Regions from separate parts of the Vibrio gallaecicus genome, predicted to be linked through region 2. Evidence: riboswitches for the same ligand, from Rfam matches in the RefSeq annotation. Region 2 holds a riboswitch; the other holds the start of a gene.
The links. Region 2 has a riboswitch for thiamine pyrophosphate ahead of thiC (phosphomethylpyrimidine synthase ThiC). Riboswitches for the same ligand answer to the same signal wherever they lie in the genome.

Region 1: linked by a shared signal. The riboswitch ahead of thiD (bifunctional hydroxymethylpyrimidine kinase/phosphomethylpyrimidine kinase) and the one ahead of thiC (phosphomethylpyrimidine synthase ThiC) in region 2 are both predicted to bind thiamine pyrophosphate.

What each region holds. Positions count from the first base shown of each region.
Region 1 covers NZ_AP025491.1:1,563,444-1,566,654, reverse strand. The annotation lists gene OCU78_RS21845 (ABC transporter permease) at 1-43, opposite strand, end outside; gene OCU78_RS21840 (ABC transporter ATP-binding protein) at 36-962, opposite strand; gene thiD (bifunctional hydroxymethylpyrimidine kinase/phosphomethylpyrimidine kinase) at 952-1,827, opposite strand; TPP riboswitch at 1,927-2,038, opposite strand; gene OCU78_RS21830 (hypothetical protein) at 2,154-2,888, opposite strand; gene OCU78_RS21825 (LysR family transcriptional regulator) at 2,919-3,211, opposite strand, start outside.
Region 2 covers NZ_AP025490.1:3,228,927-3,232,137, forward strand. The annotation lists gene thiC (phosphomethylpyrimidine synthase ThiC) at 1-1,299, opposite strand, end outside; TPP riboswitch at 1,434-1,532, opposite strand; gene crcB (fluoride efflux transporter CrcB) at 1,594-1,977, opposite strand; tRNA gene OCU78_RS14225 (tRNA-Trp) at 2,237-2,313, opposite strand; tRNA gene OCU78_RS14230 (tRNA-Asp) at 2,381-2,457, opposite strand; rRNA gene rrf (5S ribosomal RNA) at 2,526-2,641, opposite strand; rRNA gene OCU78_RS14240 (23S ribosomal RNA) at 2,769-3,211, opposite strand, start outside.

The sequences.
Region 1 (3,211 bases), on a different replicon from region 2:
ATGCCGTATTCTGTAATGCGTTATTACTGGTTTGGTTACTCATAATCACGCTCCAGCTGATTGAGTATCGCCTGTTGGAGCTCTGCGCATTTCGCATCCAATATTCTAGGAGGACAAGTCGAAGGCACTGAAAGAGGGTGAGCATTAGCTGGAGTGCCTTGTAATACATACAAGTTATTTGCTAAACGGACCGCTTCTTGGGGATCATGAGTAATCAACACAACGGTTTTATCTTGAAGCAACTCACTGGCGAGAGTTTGTAACTTATGTCTGTTGACAGCATCAAGCGCTGAAAATGGCTCATCCATCAATACGACGGGTTTGTCTTGCATCAGCGTTCGAGCTAATGCAACGCGCTGGCGCATTCCACCAGAAAGTTGAGCAGGTTTTGCATCTGCGTAGTCAGCCAGCCCGACTGCTTTTAAGAGTGAGAGAGCCTTTGCTTGAACATTGTTAGCAGAAGTAGCCTGTTTTGAAATATCGTGTTTAGAAGCTGAATGCTTAGAAATAGAGCCGTTTGACTGAGTCATAAAACGCTCACTTAAACAGACGTTATCAATCACTGAAAGCCAAGGCAGTAGAAGATCTTGCTGCGCCATGTAGGCGATACGACCCTGCAAAGGCAGGGTATCTGAGGTAGACAGTGAGCCATTCCATTCGACTTTGTCTTCTAGCAAACCAGCTAAATAACGTAAGACGGTGGTTTTCCCGCAACCACTTCGACCAAGTAGTACTGTCCATTTCCCAGCTTCAAGGTGTAAATGCAGGTTAGCTAAGGTATCTACAGCACTATCTTGGTAACGCAAGCTGGCATTATTTATTTCAATACCGACCTTGCTTATCTCGACATCTACCTTGTTTATTTCAATACCGACTTTTAACTGGCTTGTATGGTCTACGTGCACTGGTTTCTTTGGCTGACATTCAGGTGCTTCCTGTATGTCAGCAGTATTAGCGGACATTAGCATGCCCTGCATAGAAGTGGTTTACTGGTCCATGCCCTTGCCCAACTTGTAGTTCATCCGCGTGAGCAATCGCTTCAGATATGTATTTTTTACCTAAATTTACCGCTTGGTTTAGTTCATTACCTTGAGCTAGAAAAGACGCAATAGCGGAAGAAAGGGTACAGCCAGTACCATGAGTGTTTTTGGTCGGGTAGCGCTTTGCACTGATTAGAGATGAGCTACTTGGTAGTATGAGCAAATCATTACTGTTTTCGTCTTTCTCTAAATGACCACCTTTCAGTAAAACCGCCTTTGCGCCTAATGCTCTTAACTCTTCAACCATGTCTTGCATGTCAGATTCGCTTTCAGGCACTGGTTTCCCTGTTAAAGCCGCACCTTCCGGTAGGTTCGGGGTGATAATATCCGCAAGTGGGATCAGCTCTGCTTTTAATGTACTGATGGCCGATTCTTTCAGCAGTAAATCACCGCTGGTCGCTACCATTACTGGGTCGATAACTAAATGTTTTGGTTGGTACTGCTTAATTTTTTCGGCAACAACTTTGATAATCTCAGAGTCTGCCAGCATGCCGACTTTGACAGCCACAATATTTAGATCGGTGAAAACAGCGTCTAACTGGCTTGCCACGTGTTCTAAGGGGATGGGGAAAATGGCAGATACGCCTTGAGTGTTTTGCGAAGTGATAGCTGTGATGACAGAGCAAGCGAAGCTGCCAGTTGCAGACATAGCTTTGATATCAGCTTGAATACCCGCGCCGCCGCCACTGTCTGAACCTGCGATGGTTAAAACGATCGGTGTCGTTAAATCTGAAATGGTATTTTGTGAAAGGTATTCTGAATGAAGCGATTGTATTGGTGATGTCATGATGGCTCCTACTGTCGAAAAGACGCAGGAGAACAGGCATAGATCGATGAAAGGCGTGCAGTGAGAACAATGAGTGAAGACCCTATTGAAGTACTACGCAGATCAATGCTTATAGTTCCCTACGCCAGTGCTAACTGAATCAGGTTCAACGGGTCTCGAATCACGATCTCAGCAAATTCAGATAACTGTATTTGCCCCCCGACTATTGAGCATAATCATAACAGTACTTCCTACCTTGGGGTACTGATTTTAGACAGCCTAAGTATATTATAAAGTCTTAAAGTAGATATTCTAAATGGGATGATAAGTTTTAATTTACGTTTGAGTTAAAGATAACCAATGGCGTTATGGATGTTTGAAAAAAGCACATCATTGACGATTTCATCTTTAATCATTTTTTGATTGTTCGCCAACTCAACATCTGAAGAGATCCTAAAGCGTTTCAGTTCTGAATCGATAAGGTTGTAGATATGAACCCCATTCGTTGTTGAACCATTCGTACTTTTAATTACAGACGAGCTATCAGACGAGATTGCCTCGAAATCAAAGCTATATGAAAGCGCATTTTTCCAGCTTTTTGAGTCGTCAGTGATATCAAAATTCAAGTTTTCGACATCATTGATTTTTGAACCGGTTGGATAGTACAACATAGCGTCGATACCGATTAGGTTATCTTCTATAAGGCTGCGGTTAACGGTGAGTTTGAGGGTTGAAAACTCACCACGAGCATTGGCTTCATTTTGTTCGTCAAACTCAGAATAATGGATAGAAAAATCTTCAGTGGTTGGGTCCCAATGACAACTTAAATTGTATGCTGTATCCGTAGCAATGGCATTGGTGTAATTGGTGTGGCAGATGCTAATAATGTGCGCATAATCAATGCCTAAATGTTCAGAAACGTCTTGATAAGTCTCTTTTAGTTTATTGTCTATCTGGGTTTCACTTAGTTTATTTTCTGGAAGTGAAGCCTTGCTTTGAACATCAACATCGTTACATGCAATAAGGGTAGGTAAGGCGCTAAGAGCCAGCAATTTTTTTAACTTTGGAGTTTTATTTAGCATTGGAGTCCAGGACGTAATTTTAAAGGCGATTTAGTAATGATTAATCAAATGACGTTTAAGCCATTGCGTTGCAACTCCGTTTGCCTTTAACTCTGGGGTGATAAGCTCAATTCTGAGTAAGTGCCCCTTTTCACTGATTTCCGATTCAATGATATCGATTCGTTCTTGATTTTCTAATGCGACTGATTTTGGAATGACTGCCCAGCCAATGTCATTTTCAACCAAGGTGATCACTGACTCCATATCACTAACATTCACTCTCTCGATATCCGGTAAATCTATGTATTTATGTTCAAGGTTATAGATACTAGAGCGTGAAACTT
Region 2 (3,211 bases):
ATGACCAGGACCTTCAATGATCACTTGAACATCATACTCCCAAGCCACCTTAGTTAACTCACCTAAAGTACGTAACTCTGAGAATTGAGCCTCATCATTGGCATCTGCAATAGAGCCTGGGCGTAAACCATCACCTAATGACAGAGCAACATCGTACTTTGCACAGATTTCACAGATTTCACGGAAATGGGTATAAAGGAAGCTTTCTTGGTGGTGAGCAAGACACCATTTCGCAATAATAGAACCGCCACGAGAGACAATACCTGTCACACGCTTAGCAGTCATTGGAACATAGCGCAGTAGTAAGCCAGCGTGAATAGTAAAGTAGTCAACACCCTGCTCTGCTTGTTCAATCAGCGTATCACGCATGACTTCCCAATTAAGATCTTCAGCAACGCCATTAACTTTTTCAAGGGCCTGGTACATTGGAACGGTACCAATCGGCACAGGGCTGTTACGTAGTATCCATTCTCGAGTTTCGTGAATATTACGTCCAGTAGACAGATCCATCACAGTGTCGCCGCCCCAACGAGTTGACCATACTAACTTCTCAACTTCCTCTTCAATTGAGGAGCTCACTGAAGAGTTACCAATATTAGCATTCACTTTCACTAGGAAGTTTCGACCAATGATCATTGGCTCTGATTCAGGGTGGTTAATATTTGAAGGGATAATAGCTCGTCCTTCAGCAACTTCTTTTCGAACAAACTCAGGGGTAATTTCTTTAGGTAGATTGGCACCAAAACTGTGTCCAGGATGTTGATGGTTTAGCTGTTCATCTGCAAACTTTTGACGCCCCATATTCTCACGAATGGCAATGTATTCCATTTCAGGAGTAATGATACCTTGTCGAGCATAGTGCAACTGTGTAACACAACTACCTTCAGTAGCACGCCTAATACGTGGTAGATTTCCATAACGTAGGTCATCGAGAGTCTCATCCTCTAACCTCTCCTTCGTATATACAGAACTTACGTCATCAAGTAATTCAGTATCGCTTCTTTCCTCAATCCAATTCTCTCTTAGCTTAGAAAGACCGCTGTAAAGGTCGATATCATGACTTGGATCGGTGTAAAAGCCTGAGGTGTCATAAACTTGAATAGGCTCATTAGGCTCAAATATAGGGGCATCTTTAGTACCTCCGACTAAGCTGTCAGCCAAAGATATTTCACGAACAGGTACTTGGATATCTGGGCGTGAACCTTCAATATAAGTTTTATTAGAGTTTGGGTAGGGTTGTACTGAAAGTGAATCAATAAATTGCTTCGCTTCCAATCTTGATTGTTTACGGCTCGACATAGCATTCTTCCTTGTTTGTTTTTTAAAACAAATATTTATTTTGGATAAAAATGCTTGGCGGATTAGATGCTACAAGAGGGATCACGCGCCTATAATTCAGCTGTGATCTAAGGATAGATTGACTAGAAACTAGTTAGATATCTACTCTTGTTCCCTTCGCAGGTATTAGCCTGATCAGGTTCAACGGATCCCGTATTAACGGTCTCAGCCATATGGCACTCCGACAAGTGATATCGAGTATATAAAATCAACTTAGATAAACCAAGCGACCTGTTAGATTTGTTGTAACTAAAGTTAAGATTTAATTAAAAGCTGGAAGCCAATCCATGCTGCGGAGATACTTAATACGACATTAAGTAAAACATTCAGACCCATCTTAAAAAAAGCGCCCTGCTGCATCAGTAATACATTATCCATAGAGAAGGTTGAAAAGGTAGTTAATGCACCAAGGAAACCTAAACCGATAATCTGTCGCCACGGTTCTGTAGCAAGTAGCTCATTTTCAAATGCAGCGATTAATAACCCCATGATAAACGAGCCAATAACATTAACCGTTAAAGTTCCGTATGGAAAACCTCGCCCAAATAATGCGACGCAAAGTTCTGATATTAGATAGCGTGAGCATGCACCAAATGCACCACCCACAGCGATAAAGCCCAAAATTGATAATTGTCCCATAGCTCCCCCCATTAAATTACTTGCTACATTCTAGCTTTTAGCTAAATAAAATCGAGTAAACAACATAAGATTATTCAGATAATTTAAAAAGTTACAGCTGTCACGTTAATCGTAGTTTCAGTAATAAGTAAGTTTCTTGATCAAGGAGTTGGATCCAGCTGGCGAGTAAAACGGAATGGATGAGTATTAAGATAGGAATCAACTATTTTCTTCCATATAGAAAAAAAGCTCATACTGAAAAGTATGAGCTTTTTTAATATGGCAGGGGTGGAGAGATTCGAACTCCCAACACGCGGATTTGGAATCCGCTGCTCTGCCAATTGGAGCTACACCCCTAAAATTTTTCTAACATAAGTTAGATTCGAAAAAAGCCTTGCATGTAGCAAGGCTTTTTCCTAAATAGTGGCGGAGTGGACGGGACTCGAACCCGCGACCCCCGGCGTGACAGGCCGGTATTCTAACCAACTGAACTACCACTCCGCAGTGGTCAACTCACTAAGTGAGCGTCCATATCTCCAGGTTGGTCAACCTAAAGATTATAATTTAAAGCCTGGCGATGTCCTACTCTCACATGGGGAAGCCCCACACTACCATCGGCGCTATTGTGTTTCACTTCTGAGTTCGGCATGGGATCAGGTGGGTCCACAATGCTATGGTCGCCAAGCAAATTTTGCTTTTACTTCCAGTTTTAAAAACTGAAGGCAAAATAATCTGGAAAGCTGTTTTTGTTCTCTTCAAACTCATTCAAGGTCTGGTATTTCTATGAGTCCACAAAACCCCTTGGGTGTTGTATGGTTAAGCCTCACGGGCAATTAGTACAGGTTAGCTCAATGCCTCGCAGCACTTACACACCCTGCCTATCAACGTCGTAGTCTACGACAACCCTTAAGGACGCTTAAAGCGTCAGGGAAAACTCATCTCAAGGCTCGCTTCGCGCTTAGATGCTTTCAGCGCTTATCGATTCCGAACTTAGCTACCGGGCAATGCCATTGGCATGACAACCCGAACACCAGAGGTTCGTCCACTCCGGTCCTCTCGTACTAGGAGCAGCCCCTTTCAATTTTCCAACGCCCACGGCAGATAGGGACCGAACTGTCTCACGACGTTCTAAACCCAGCTCGCGTACCACTTTAAATGGCGAACAGCCATACCCTTGGGACCGACTTCAGCCCCAGGATGTGATGAGCCGACATCGAGGTGCCAAACACCGCCGTCGATATGAACTCTTGGGCGG